One region of the Saccharothrix lopnurensis genome, then DNA from elsewhere that is predicted to be linked to it. Evidence: riboswitches for the same ligand, from Rfam matches in the RefSeq annotation. Region 1 holds a riboswitch; each other region holds the start of a gene.

Region 1 (4,219 bases):
GGGAGCTCGGTGGTCGCCTCCGGGTCGCCGGGGCGGCGCGGCGCCCGCGGCGGCGAGCGGCGCGGTGGCGTGCGCAACCCCCGGCGCTCGCGGCGGCGCTCGCGGTGCGAGGCGCCCTCGCCGATGAGGTGCTGGTGCGCCATCGCCCACACCTGGCACGGCCACTTCTTGTTCCGCAGCACGCCGGGGCACACCCGGCAGCGGCTGTCCGGATCCGGTTGGTGCACGGTCAGCAGCAGCCGCCAGCCGTCGGCCAGGCGGTGGATCTCGGCGCGCGCGAGCGGCACCAGCGCTTCGTCCACGCCGCGCTCGGCGACCTCGTCGAGCAGGGCCAGCCGGCGCAGCACGGCGGCCCGCAGCGCTTCGTCCACGCCGCTCACATCCTGTCCGCGGCCTGGTCGAGCAGGCGGTGCAGTCGTCGGGTTTGGGTGACGGACATCACAGCGGACTCTCCGGGCGGGGCGACCAGGAGCACCCGGTCGTCCTCGACGATCACGGTCATGGACCGGTCGCGCCCGAACGGGTCGTGGCAGTCGATCCAGCCCTGGGGTTCGGCCATCGGGACTCCGATCGGGATTGGCGCGGCGCCTCGCCGCGCGAGCGGACGACCCCGCTGCGTAGTCGCGGGGGTTCCCAGTCCTGTCCATCGGCCGACGAGGCGCCGTGACTTACCCGTTACCCGCCATGTTCACCCTTTCGCTTGAGCGATGCGCACGCACGGTGGTTCACCGGTCGGGTGCTGTCGGCCGGACCGGTGGGCCCGCTGGGCACGGACCCCCGACTCCGGCTAGGATTGGCAGCGCGGCCCGCTCCCAGTGACCCCCAGGCTGGTTGAGCGGGCCGCCTTTTATGTCGAGGGCCCCGCTCACGTTCGGTGAGCGGGGCCCTCTCCTTCCGGGATCAGATCGCGAGCGCGGTGTGCTCCAGGTCGTGGGCCTGCGCCACCGGCAGGTTGGTCAGCGCGCCCTCGTGCGCGTTCAGGCCCAGCGCCAGCGACGCGTCCGCGCGCAGCGCCTCCCGCCAGCCCCGGTCGGCCAGCGCCACGGCGTGCGGCAGGGTCGCGTTGGTCAGCGCGTAGGTCGAGGTGCGCGGCACCGCGCCGGGCATGTTGGCCACGCAGTAGAAGACCGACTCGTGCACCGGGTAGGTCGGGTCGGCGTGCGTGGTGGGCCGCGAGTCGGCGAAGCAACCGCCCTGGTCGATCGCGATGTCCACCAGCACCGAGCCGGGCCTCATCTGCGCCACCAGCTCGTTGGACACCAGCTTCGGGGCCTTGGCGCCGGGCACCAGCACCGCCCCGATCACCAGGTCGGCCTCGCGCACGGCCTGCTCGACGGCGTAGCGGCTGGACGTGACGGTGCGCAACCGGCCCTGGAACAGGGCGTCGACGTGCCGCAGCCGGTCGATGTTGGTGTCCAGGATCTCGACGTCCGCGCCCATGCCCGCGGCGATGGTGGCCGCGTTCAGGCCCGCCACGCCGCCGCCGATGACGACCACGCGCGCCGGGTGCACGCCGGGCACGCCGCCGGGCAGCATCCCGCGGCCCCCGGAGGGCTTCATCAGCGCGAACGCGCCCACCTGCGGCGCGAGCCTGCCCGCGACCTCGGACATGGGCGCGAGCAGCGGCAGCGCGCCGTTCGGGGTCTGCACGGTCTCGTAGGCGATGGCCGTGGTGCGGGACGCCAGCAGCGCCTCGGTCAGCGGCCGGTCGGCGGCCAGGTGCAGGTAGGTGAACAGGACCTGGCCCTCGCGCAGCCGGGGGTACTCCTCGGCGATCGGCTCCTTGACCTTGAGCACCAGCTCGCCCTCGGACCACACGTCGTCCACGCCCGCGAGCACCTTCGCGCCCGCGGCGAGGTACTCCTCGTCGGGGATGGCCGAACCGAGCCCGGCGCCCGCCTCCACGTAGACCTCGTGGCCGCGGGTGGTCAGCTCGTGGGCGCCCGCCGGGGTCAGCGCGACGCGGTACTCGTGGTTCTTGATCTCGCGGGGGACTGCGATCCGCACGGTGGGCTCCTTCGGCCGTCGTTGCACCAAAGGTCGGGTACCCGGAACGCGGTGTCATCGTGCCCGCGGCACCAACGGCCGGGGGGTCGGTTGTGCCGGGAGGACAAGTCGTGCGGCGCGTTGACACCCTCCCGCCCGCCACCTAGCGTGCGGACAGCCAACTGAACATCGGCCGCGGCGTCGCGTGAGGCGCCGGAACCCGCGCGGGAGAGACCCCAGGTGTGTCGTCTGGGGCGCCGAAGGAGCAAGCACCCCGCACACTCTCAGGCAGCGAGAACCGCTCGGGTGAGGCGACTCTGGAAAGCGTGCCCCACGGCGCGCACCAACGGTGCAAGCCGCAGCTTCGTGCGGCGAAGCTCTCAGGTCCCAGGACAGAGTGGGGGAACCAGGACCACCACCCAGGGAGCGCTGTCGTGACCTTTCCGGAGAAGCTGCTGTACACCCCCGAGCACGAGTGGGTCGACTGGGTGCCGGGCACCCCGGACCCCGTGGCGGTCGGCATCACCTCGTACGCGGCCGGGTCGATGGGCGACATCGTGTTCGTCGACCTGCCGGCGGCGGGCACCAGGGTGACCTCCGGCGAGGTGTGCGGCGAGCTGGAGTCCACCAAGTCGGTCAGCGAGCTGTACGCGCCGGTCACCGGCGAGGTCGTCGAGGTCAACCCGGCCGTGGTCGCCGACCCGTCGCTGGTCAACAACGACCCGTACGGGCGCGGCTGGCTGTTCAAGGTGGCGGTCGAGGAGGCCACCGGCCTGCTGACCGCGGCGAAGTACGCGGAACTGACCGAGGGCTGATCGTGGCGATCAGCGTGTTCGACCTGTTCTCCGTGGGCATCGGGCCGTCCAGCTCGCACACGGTCGGCCCGATGCGGGCGGCGACGATGTTCGCCGCCCGGCTGCGCCCCGCGCTCGCGTCCGTCGACCGGGTGCGGGTGGAGCTGTTCGGGTCGCTCGGGGCGACCGGCCACGGCCACGGCAGCCCGAAGGCGGTGCTGCTCGGGCTGGAGGGGCACCGCCCGGAGGAGGTCGACCCCTCGGGGGCCGAGGTGCGGGTGGCCGAGATCCGCGCGACCGGGCGGCTCCGGCTGGGCGGTGAGCGGGAGATCGCCTTCGCCGAGGACGGCGACCTGGTCATGCACCGGCGCAAGTCCCTGCCGCTGCACCCCAACGGGATGAGCTTCACGGCCTACGCGGGTTCGGCGGTGGTGGACTCGGCGGTGTACTACTCGGTCGGCGGCGGGTTCGTGGTCGACGAGACGGCCACCGGGACCGACCGGATCAAGCCGGACCAGACGCCGGTGGCGCACCCGTTCAAGACCGGTGACGAGCTGCTGGCCCGCACCCGCGAGTCCGGGCTGTCGATCAGCGAGGTGATGCTCGCCAACGAGCGGTCGTGGCGGGACGAGGCCGACATCCGGGGCGGCCTGCTGCACATCTGGCAGGTGATGCAGGACTGCGTCGAGCGGGGCTGCACGGAGTCCGGCGTGCTGCCCGGCGGGCTCAAGGTCCGGCGGCGGGCCGCGGAGATGCGGCAGCTGCTGGCGGCCGAGCACTACGCCACCGACCCGCTGCGGGTGATGGACTGGGTGACGCTGTTCGCGCTGGCGGTGAACGAGGAGAACGCCGCGGGCGGCCGGGTGGTGACGGCCCCGACCAACGGCGCGGCCGGCATCGTGCCCGCGGTGCTGCACTACTACAGGCGGTTCGTGCCGGGCGCGTCGGACGACGGCGTGGTGCGCTTCCTGCTGACCGCGGGTGCCGTCGGCGTGCTGTTCAAGGAGAACGCGTCGATCTCGGGGGCCGAGGTGGGCTGCCAGGGCGAGGTCGGCTCGGCCTGCTCGATGGCGGCCGGCGGGCTGGCCGAGGTGCTGGGCGGGACGCCGGAGCAGGTGGAGAACGCGGCCGAGATCGCCATGGAGCACAACCTCGGGCTGACCTGCGACCCGATCGGCGGTCTGGTGCAGATCCCGTGCATCGAGCGCAACGCGCTGGCGTCGATCAAGGCGATCACGGCGGCGCGGATGGCGCTGCGGGGGGACGGGTCGCACTTCGTGTCGCTGGACAAGGTCATCAAGACCATGCGGGAGACCGGCCGGGACATGAAGGACAAGTACAAGGAGACGGCTCGCGGCGGGTTGGCCGTGAACGTCATCGAGTGCTGATCCGGTGAGCTCCGCCCGACCGGGCCCTCGGGTCCGGTCGGGCGGAACCGC
Region 2 (4,219 bases), on a different contig from region 1:
TGCTTCTCGGGCCAGGACGGCCCGGCCCCGGTGCCCCGCCAATACCCACCGGCCCCGCCCGTGGACGAGCGTGGTGAGCGGTCCCGGTGTGGTGCGTGGGCCCCGGGCGTGCGGCCCCGCCGCGCCGACCCGGACCCGGGCGTGCCGTTCAGGCCCCGTCCGCCGTACCCACCGGTCGGGCGAACTTCCGGGAGGCCCGCCTCCCCGGCCCGCGCCGGCCGCCGGAGGCCCCCGCGCCGACCCCCGTCAAACCCCCGCCGCCGACCCTCCACCCGCGCCGGGCGAGTACCACCTGCGAGAGGTCCGACCAGCGGCCGAACCCCTCGCGGGTGTGTGCGGTGCGTTGTGGATCAACCCCGCGTGCCACCCCCCGGTGTCACACTTCTGGATTACACAACGTCAGCATTCCGCCGCTAAACGATCACTAAACGTCACCCGAATGGCTTACAACGGCCGACTCTCTCAACCTCTACCTCAGGTTGAGGTCAGACGCGTCCCGCGCGTCGCGTTGACCTGCCCCCTAGCCGGTCTTACCGTCGAGCTCAGGTGAATTGCCGCGGTGTGATTCGGGCACTGCGGCGGCTTCACGTTGGTCGCCGGTCGTCGTGGCCGGACCGAGGGGAGGCAGGCGTGGTCCAGGAAGCGCCCATCATCCGGGCGGGCTCCGGCTCCGGCGAACAGGGCGAGCTGTTCCCGGACTCCTCGCTGCCGGACGAGCTGGTCGGGTACCGCGGCCCGGCCGCGTGCCAGATCGCGGGCATCACCTACCGCCAGCTGGACTACTGGGCCCGCACGGACCTGGTCAGCCCGACCATAAGGAGTGCCCACGGCTCCGGCAGCCAGCGCCTGTACTCGTTCAAGGACATCCTCGTCCTGAAGGTCGTCAAGCGGCTGCTGGACACCGGCGTCTCGCTCCAGAACATCCGGGTCGCGGTCGACCACCTGCGCCGCCGCGGCGTGCAGGACCTGGCCCGCATCACGCTGTTCAGCGACGGCACCACGGTCTACGAGTGCACCTCGCCCGAGGAGGTCGTCGACCTGCTCCAGGGTGGCCAGGGCGTGTTCGGCATCGCGGTCAGCGGCGCCATGCGGGAGATCAGCGGCACCATCCACGAGTTCCCCGCCGAGCGCGCCGACGGCGCCGAGGTCGTGGCGGCCTCCAACGACGAGTTGTCGCGCCGCAGGCGCACCCGGGCCACCGGCTGAGAGCGCTCGCGGGGGGACCGCCGGGCGCGGAAGCGGGAAAGGCCGGCGGTGGGGTGAGCGGAACCGCGGATCGGGCACGGCGCGAACACGACCTGTCGCGGTCGGGTACCGGGAATGTGCCCGCTGGAAAACCCGCTCAAACCCCGCTGTCCAGGTGATGAGATCCACGTCGCGCCGGCAGGACCGGCGGCGTCCGGGTTGGGTACGATTCGCGCGCAGTCGCTTTATCCCGCGCGGGAGAGTCCGAGCCCGCTCGGCGCCGAAGGAGCAAATCCTCCCCGGAACCTCTCAGGCGCAAGGACCGCGTGGGTGAGACGCCTCTGGAAAGCGGGTCGGGCCACCGACCCCGCCGACGGTGCAAGCCCGGTCACCACCGGGTGAAGCTCTCAGGCGCCCGGCGACGGGCGGGAGACAGAGGGGGAGGGCCACGGCAGGAGTCTGCCCGTAGCCCGGAGGCGCTTCATGACGCAGGACCGCATCCCCCTCGCCGCTCTTGAGCACGGCACCCCCTTCGCCGACCGGCACGTGGGCCCCCGGCCCGCCGAGCTGTCGCGGATGCTCGACGTGATCGGCGTCGGCTCCCTGGAGGAGTTGGCCCAGCGCGCCGTGCCCGACTCGATCCGCGAGCGCGAACTGGTGCTGGACCTGCCCGCGCCCGCCACCGAGACCGAGGCCCTGGCCGAGCTGCGCGCCCTGGCGGCCCGCAACCGCCCGATGACCCAGATGATCGGCCTGGGCTACTACGGCACCACCACGCCGCCGGTGATCCGCCGCACCGTGCTGGAGAACCCGGCCTGGTACACCGCGTACACGCCCTACCAGCCGGAGATCTCCCAGGGCCGGCTGGAGGCCCTGCTGAACTTCCAGACCGTCGTCGGCGACCTCACCGGTCTGCCCGTGGCCAACGCGTCCATGCTCGACGAGTCCACGGCCGCCGCCGAGGCGATGACGCTGGTCCGCCGCGCGGGCCGGGCGAGGTCGAACCGGTTCGTGGTCGACGCCGACACGCTGCCGCAGACCCTCGCCGTCATCGAGACCCGCGCCGAGCCGCTGGGCATCGAGGTCGTCACGGCCGACCTGTCGCAGGGCCTGGAGGGCCTCGGCCTGGGCGGCGACTTCTTCGGCGTGCTGCTGTCCTACCCCGGCGCGTCCGGCGCGGTCCTCGACCACGCGTCCGTCGTCGAGGAGATCCACCGGGCCGGCGCGCAGGCCGTCGTCGTCGCCGACCTGCTGGCGCTGGCGCTGCTGCGCCCGCCGGGCGAGATCGGCGCGGACGTCGTGGTCGGCACCACCCAGCGCTTCGGCGTGCCGATGGGCTTCGGCGGCCCCCACGCCGGCTACATGGCGGTGCGCCAGGGCCTGGAGCGGCAGCTGCCGGGCCGCCTGGTGGGCGTGTCCGTGGACGCCGACGGCGACCCGGCCTACCGGCTGGCGCTCCAGACCCGCGAGCAGCACATCCGCCGCGAGAAGGCGACCAGCAACATCTGCACCGCGCAGGTCCTGCTGGCCGTGATCGCCTCGATGTACGCGGTCTACCACGGCCCGGAGGGCCTGAGGGCGATCGCGACCCGCGCCCACCGGATGGCGACCGTGCTGGCCGCGGGCCTGTGCGAGGCCGGCGTGGAGGTGGTGCACGGCGAGTTCTTCGACACCGTGAGGGCCCGCGTCGAGGGCCGGGCCGCCGAGGTCGTGGCCGCGGCGCGCGAGCTGGGCGTGAACCTGTGGCGGGTGGACGACGACGTGGTCTCCGTCGCCTGCGACGAGACCACCACGCGCGAGCACCTGCGGCTGGTGTGGCGGGCGTTCGGCGTCACCGTGACCGACGTGGACGCCCTGGACGCCGACACCGCCGACGGCATCCCCGTCGACCTGCGCCGCACCTCCGACTACCTGACCCACCCGGTGTTCCACACCCACCGCTCGGAGACCGCGCTGCTGCGCTACCTCCGGTCGCTGTCGGACAAGGACGTGGCGCTGGACCGCAGCATGATCCCGCTGGGCTCGTGCACGATGAAGCTCAACGCCGCGGCCGAGATGGAGCCCGTCACCTGGCCGGAGTTCGCCGAGCTGCACCCGTTCGCGCCGGTCGGGGACGCCGCCGGGTACCTGGAGCTGATCGGCGACCTGGAGCGGTGGCTCGCCGAGGTCACCGGCTACGACGCGGTGTCGATCCAGCCCAACGCGGGCAGCCAGGGCGAGTTCGCGGGCCTGCTGGCCATCCGCGCCTACCACCGCGCCAACGGCGACGTGCACCGCGACGTGTGCCTGATCCCGTCCAGCGCGCACGGCACCAACGCCGCGTCGGCCGTGATGGCGGGGATGCGGGTCGTGGTGGTCAAGTGCGACGACAAGGGCAACGTCGACCTGGGGCACCTGCGCGAGACGGTCGAGGCGCACCGCGACGACCTGGCCGCCATCATGATCACCTACCCGTCGACGCACGGCGTGTACGAGGACACCGTGCGCGAGGTGTGCGGGCTGGTGCACGACGCCGGCGGCCAGGTGTACGTGGACGGCGCGAACCTCAACGCCCTGATCGGCCTGGCGCGGTACGGCAGGTTCGGCTCGGACGTGTCCCACCTGAACCTGCACAAGACGTTCTGCATCCCGCACGGCGGCGGCGGCCCCGGTGTCGGCCCGATCGGCGTGCGGGCGCACCTGGCGCCGTTCCTGCCCAACCACCCGCTCCAGCCCGCCGCGGGCCCGGAGACCGGCGTGGGCCCGATCAGCGGCGCGCCGTGGGGCTCGGCGTCGATCCTGCCGATCTCGTGGGCGTACGTGCGGATGATGGGCGCCGACGGCCTGCGCCGGGCGACCCTGACCGCGGTGGCCGCGGCGAACTACGTGGCGCGGCGGCTGGACGAGCACTTCCCGGTGCTCTACACCGGCGAGGGCGGCTTCGTGGCCCACGAGTGCATCCTCGACCTGCGGCCGATCACCAAGGCGACCGGCGTGACCGTGGACGACGTGGCCAAGCGGCTGGCCGACTACGGGCTGCACGCGCCGACCATGT
Region 3 (4,219 bases), on a different contig from region 1:
GGCCTCTTCGTTGGACCGTACGGGTGGAATGAGGGCTATAACGCGCTGGTAACAGGGTTTTTGACAAACCGGGGTCTAGCGGTTGTCGGTACCCGCTAATACGGTGCGCTGCATTGGCTGATCTTCGACCGACGAGGAGGCAGAATGGTCGAGGACTCCGGAGTCGACGAGCTGCTGAGGCAGTGGGCGGCTGAGCGCTCGGACGACGCCGAGATGCAGGAGGTGAACCGGATCAAGGACGCGTGGCTCGCGGAAGCCCCGCCCTCTCCGGGAATCCCCGTGCAGCGGGCGAGTGGTGGTCCCCGGGGCCTGGTGCGGGTCGAGTCCGCGGACCCCGCCTACGTGGCGGCGATGCGGAAGCGGGCGCCCGAGGTGCCCGAGGCCCTGCTCGCGGCCGCGGCCAGCTACTGGCAGCTGGTGGGCGACCTGTCCGAGGCGGAGCAGTGGTGGGACGCGGGCATCAGCCCGCTGGACCAGCGCGCTCTGGACTACCGGGCGGCCGGGCTCTCGCCCGCCGACCTCGGTCGTCGGCTCGGGCCGATGACGGTGCTCCAGCACCTGCGTCGGGGGAGTGCGGCGGCCTGGTGCGTGGCCAGGTTGCAGAGGCAACGCCGGGACGGCGTCGCCTAGTCCGATCGAAGAAGGGACGGGCTCCTGTGGTCAGGGAGCCCACGCCCGAGGGACGGGCTCCTGTGGGAGGAGCCCTCGCCCGAGAACCCGACCGGGATCCGCAACCGGATCCCCGGTCCGGAAAACCCGGCCCCGGCCCCACCGACCCGTGCGCGGGTGACTCCGGCAAGACCGGCAAACCCGACCGCCGACCCGGTCCGGCGGGCGAAGTACCCTGGAGGCGTGCCGGGCCTCATCACCCCCAAGCGAGTCGCCATCGCGCTGGTCTGCGTGGCCTCCCTGATCGTGTGCTGCGGTCTCGCCTACTGGCAGTGGGAGCGGTTCTCCCGGGCCGGCGGCACGTTCCAGAACCTCGGCTACGTCTTCCAGTGGCCCCTGTTCGGCCTCTTCCCCGCCTTCATGGTGTGGCGCATCCGCAAGCTGGACGCCCGGCGCAAGGCGGAGGCGGCCGGTTCGCCGACCGACGGCCGACCCGAGGAGCCGGTGGCGGAGCCGGTGGAGCGGGTCGTTACGGTTGGGCCCGTCAGGAGAGCGCGCGAAGACCAGGACGACGAGCTGGCGGCCTACAACCGGATGCTCGCCGAGTTGCACGCGCGGGACCAGCGGTGAGGCAGGGGTAGGGCGATGGACGGCGCGTTGACCAGGTTCCGGTTCATGGCTTACGTGGTCGGTGTCGGCCTGCTGCTGCTCGTGGCCGCCATGTTCGCCAAGTACGTGGGCGACTCCGAGACCATGATGCGGGTCGTCGGCCCGGTGCACGGCTTCCTCTACGCGGTCTACCTGGTGCTGACCGTCGACCTGGCGCTCAAGGCCCGCTGGTCGATCAAGGGCACGGCCCTGGTGCTGCTCGCCGGCACGATCCCGTTCGTGTCGTTCTACGCCGAGCGCAGGGTCGTGGAGGGCGTCCGGACCGGCAAGGCCCTGTGACCAGGGTTGACCGGACCCCCGGGCCCGCCTAGCGTCTGGCGGTACCAACTGAACACGGCCATCGACGTCGAGCGGGAGAGTCCCCGGGCAAGCCGGGGCGCCGAAGGAGCAACTCCTCCCCGGAATCTCTCAGGCACAGCTACCGCCGACGTAGGCAACTCTGGAAAGCAGGCGCCCCTGCGCGCCTCGCCCACGGTGCAAGCCGCCCCACGGCGGCGAAGCTCTCAGGCTCATGACAGAGGGGGAGGCTCACTCGACGAGGAGTCTCCGGTGGACCGTGCCATCCTTCACCCGTGCCCCGCCGACCCGACCGGTCGGCGCTACCGGCATGTCCGCACCCAGGGAGGACCCCGCCCGATGGAAAGCCGCCGCACGCCGCTGCACGCCGAGCACGAGGCGCTGGGCGCCATGTTCACCGACTTCGCGGGCTGGCGGATGCCGCTGCGCTACGACAGCGAGCTGGCCGAGCACCACGCCGTGCGCACGTCGGCGGGCCTGTTCGACCTGACCCACATGGGCGAGATCGTGCTCACCGGGCCCGGGGCGGGCGCCGCGCTGGACCACGCCCTGGTCGGGCACGCCTCCGCGATCGGCGTCGGCCGCGCCCGCTACACGATGATCTGCGAGGCCGACGGCGGCGTGGTCGACGACCTGATCGTCTACCGCCTGGGCGAGCAGGAGTACCTGGTCGTGGCCAACGCCTCCAACGCGGCCGTCGTGCACGGGGCGCTGGTCGAGCGCGCCGCGGGCTTCGACACCACCGTCGAGGACCGGTCCGCGGACTACGCCCTGCTGGCCGTGCAGGGCCCGAACTCCACCGCGATCCTCGCCGGCCTCACCCCCACCGACCTGTCGACGGTCAAGTACTACGCCTCCTACCGGACCGAGGTGGCGGGCCGGCCCGTGCTGCTCGCCCGCACCGGCTACACCGGCGAGGACGGCTTCGAGCTGTTCACCGCCCCCGACGACGCCGCACCCGTGTGGCGGGCGCTGCTGGAGGCGGGCGCGCCGCACGACCTGCGGCCCGCCGGCCTGGGCTGCCGCGACACCCTGCGCCTGGAGGCGGGGATGCCGCTCTACGGCAACGAGCTGGGCCGGGGCCGCACCCCGTTCCACGCGAACCTGGGCCGGGTGGTCAAGCTCGACAAGCCGGGCGACTTCGTCGGCCGCGAGGCGCTGGCCGCCGCCGCAGAGCGGGGCGCGGACACCGCCCTGGTCGGCCTGAAGACCACCTCGCGCCGCGCGCCGAGGCACGGGTACCCGGTGCTGGACGCGGCGGGCGACCCGGTCGGCGAGGTCACCAGCGGCGCCCTGTCGCCGACGCTGGGCTACTCGGTGGCGATGGCCTACGTGGCCGTCGACCACACCCGGCCGGGCACGCCGCTGTTCGTCGACGTCCGGGGCAGGCACGAGCCGGTGGAGGTCGTCGCCCTGCCGTTCTACAAGCGCACCAGCTGACAGGAGAAAGATCCACATGTCCGAGCACTTCACCACGTCCCTCGCGGAGTTCGACCCGGAGGTCGCGAACGCGGTGGCCGCCGAGCTGCACCGGCAGCAGAGCACGCTGGAGATGATCGCCTCCGAGAACTTCACGCCGGTGTCGGTGCTCCAGGCGCAGGGGTCGGTGCTGACCAACAAGTACGCCGAGGGCTACCCGGGCCGCCGCTACTACGGCGGCTGCGAGAACGTCGACGTCGTCGAGCGGCTGGCCATCGAGCGGGTCAAGGAGCTGTTCGGCGCGGGCTTCGCCAACGTGCAGCCGCACTCGGGCGCGCAGGCCAACGCGTGCGCGATGTTCGCCCTGCTCCAGCCCGGCGACACGATCCTGGGCCTGGACCTGGCGCACGGCGGCCACCTGACCCACGGCATGCGGATCAACTTCTCCGGCAAGCTCTACCACGTCGTGCCCTACCACGTGGCCGAGTCCGACGGCCGGGTCGACATGGCCGAGGTCGAGCGGCTGGCCCTGGAGCACCGGCCGAAGCTGATCGTGGCCGGCTGGTCGGCCTACCCGCGCCAGTTGGACTTCGCGGAGTTCCGCCGCATCGCCGACGAGGTCGGCGCCTACCTGATGGTGGACATGGCGCACTTCGCCGGCCTGGTGGCGGCGGGCCTGCACCCCAGCCCGGTGCCGCACGCGCACGTGGTGACCACCACCACGCACAAGACGCTGGGCGGCCCGCGCGGCGGCGTGATCCTGACCAACGAGGCCGACCTCGCCAAGAAGATCAACTCGGCGGTGTTCCCGGGCCAGCAGGGCGGCCCGCTGGAGCACGTGATCGCGGGCAAGGCGGTGGCGTTCAAGCACGCCGCGTCGCCGGAGTTCGTCGACCGCCAGCGCCGCACGGTCGAGGGCGCGAAGATCCTCGCCGAGCGCCTGTCGCGGCCCGACGCGGCCGCGGCCGGGGTGAAGGTGCTCACCGGCGGCACGGACGTGCACCTGGTGCTGGTCGACCTGGTGGCGTCCGAACTGGACGGCAAGCAGGCGGAGGACCGGCTGCACGAGGTCGGCATCACGGTCAACCGCAACGCGGTGCCGAACGACCCCCGCCCGCCGATGGTCACCTCCGGCCTGCGCATCGGCACGCCCGCCCTGGCCACGCGCGGTTTCGGCGCGGCGGACTTCACCGAGGTGGCCGACGTCGTCGCGGCCGCCCTCCAG

The links. A riboswitch is a leader RNA that binds a small molecule or an ion and turns the genes downstream of it on or off. The one in region 1 is predicted to bind glycine.
Region 2: another riboswitch for glycine. It lies ahead of gcvP (aminomethyl-transferring glycine dehydrogenase); the one in region 1 lies ahead of gcvH (glycine cleavage system protein GcvH).
Region 3: another riboswitch for glycine. It lies ahead of gcvT (glycine cleavage system aminomethyltransferase GcvT); the one in region 1 lies ahead of gcvH (glycine cleavage system protein GcvH).

The regions. Positions count from the first base shown of each region.
Region 1 covers NZ_JBHSQO010000011.1:72,994-77,212, forward strand. The annotation lists gene ACFP3R_RS13195 (hypothetical protein) at 1-371, opposite strand, end outside; gene ACFP3R_RS13200 (hypothetical protein) at 377-559, opposite strand; gene ald (alanine dehydrogenase) at 901-2,007, opposite strand; glycine riboswitch at 2,202-2,297, shown strand; gene gcvH (glycine cleavage system protein GcvH) at 2,421-2,801, shown strand; gene ACFP3R_RS13215 (L-serine ammonia-lyase) at 2,804-4,168, shown strand.
Region 2 covers NZ_JBHSQO010000003.1:40,271-44,489, forward strand. The annotation lists gene ACFP3R_RS03985 (MerR family transcriptional regulator) at 631-1,206, shown strand; glycine riboswitch at 1,431-1,520, shown strand; gene gcvP (aminomethyl-transferring glycine dehydrogenase) at 1,669-4,219, shown strand, end outside.
Region 3 covers NZ_JBHSQO010000005.1:119,225-123,443, forward strand. The annotation lists gene ACFP3R_RS07185 (helix-turn-helix transcriptional regulator) at 145-630, shown strand; gene ACFP3R_RS07190 (hypothetical protein) at 853-1,239, shown strand; gene ACFP3R_RS07195 (DUF3817 domain-containing protein) at 1,255-1,557, shown strand; glycine riboswitch at 1,620-1,711, shown strand; glycine riboswitch at 1,713-1,803, shown strand; gene gcvT (glycine cleavage system aminomethyltransferase GcvT) at 1,915-3,015, shown strand; gene glyA (serine hydroxymethyltransferase) at 3,032-4,219, shown strand, end outside.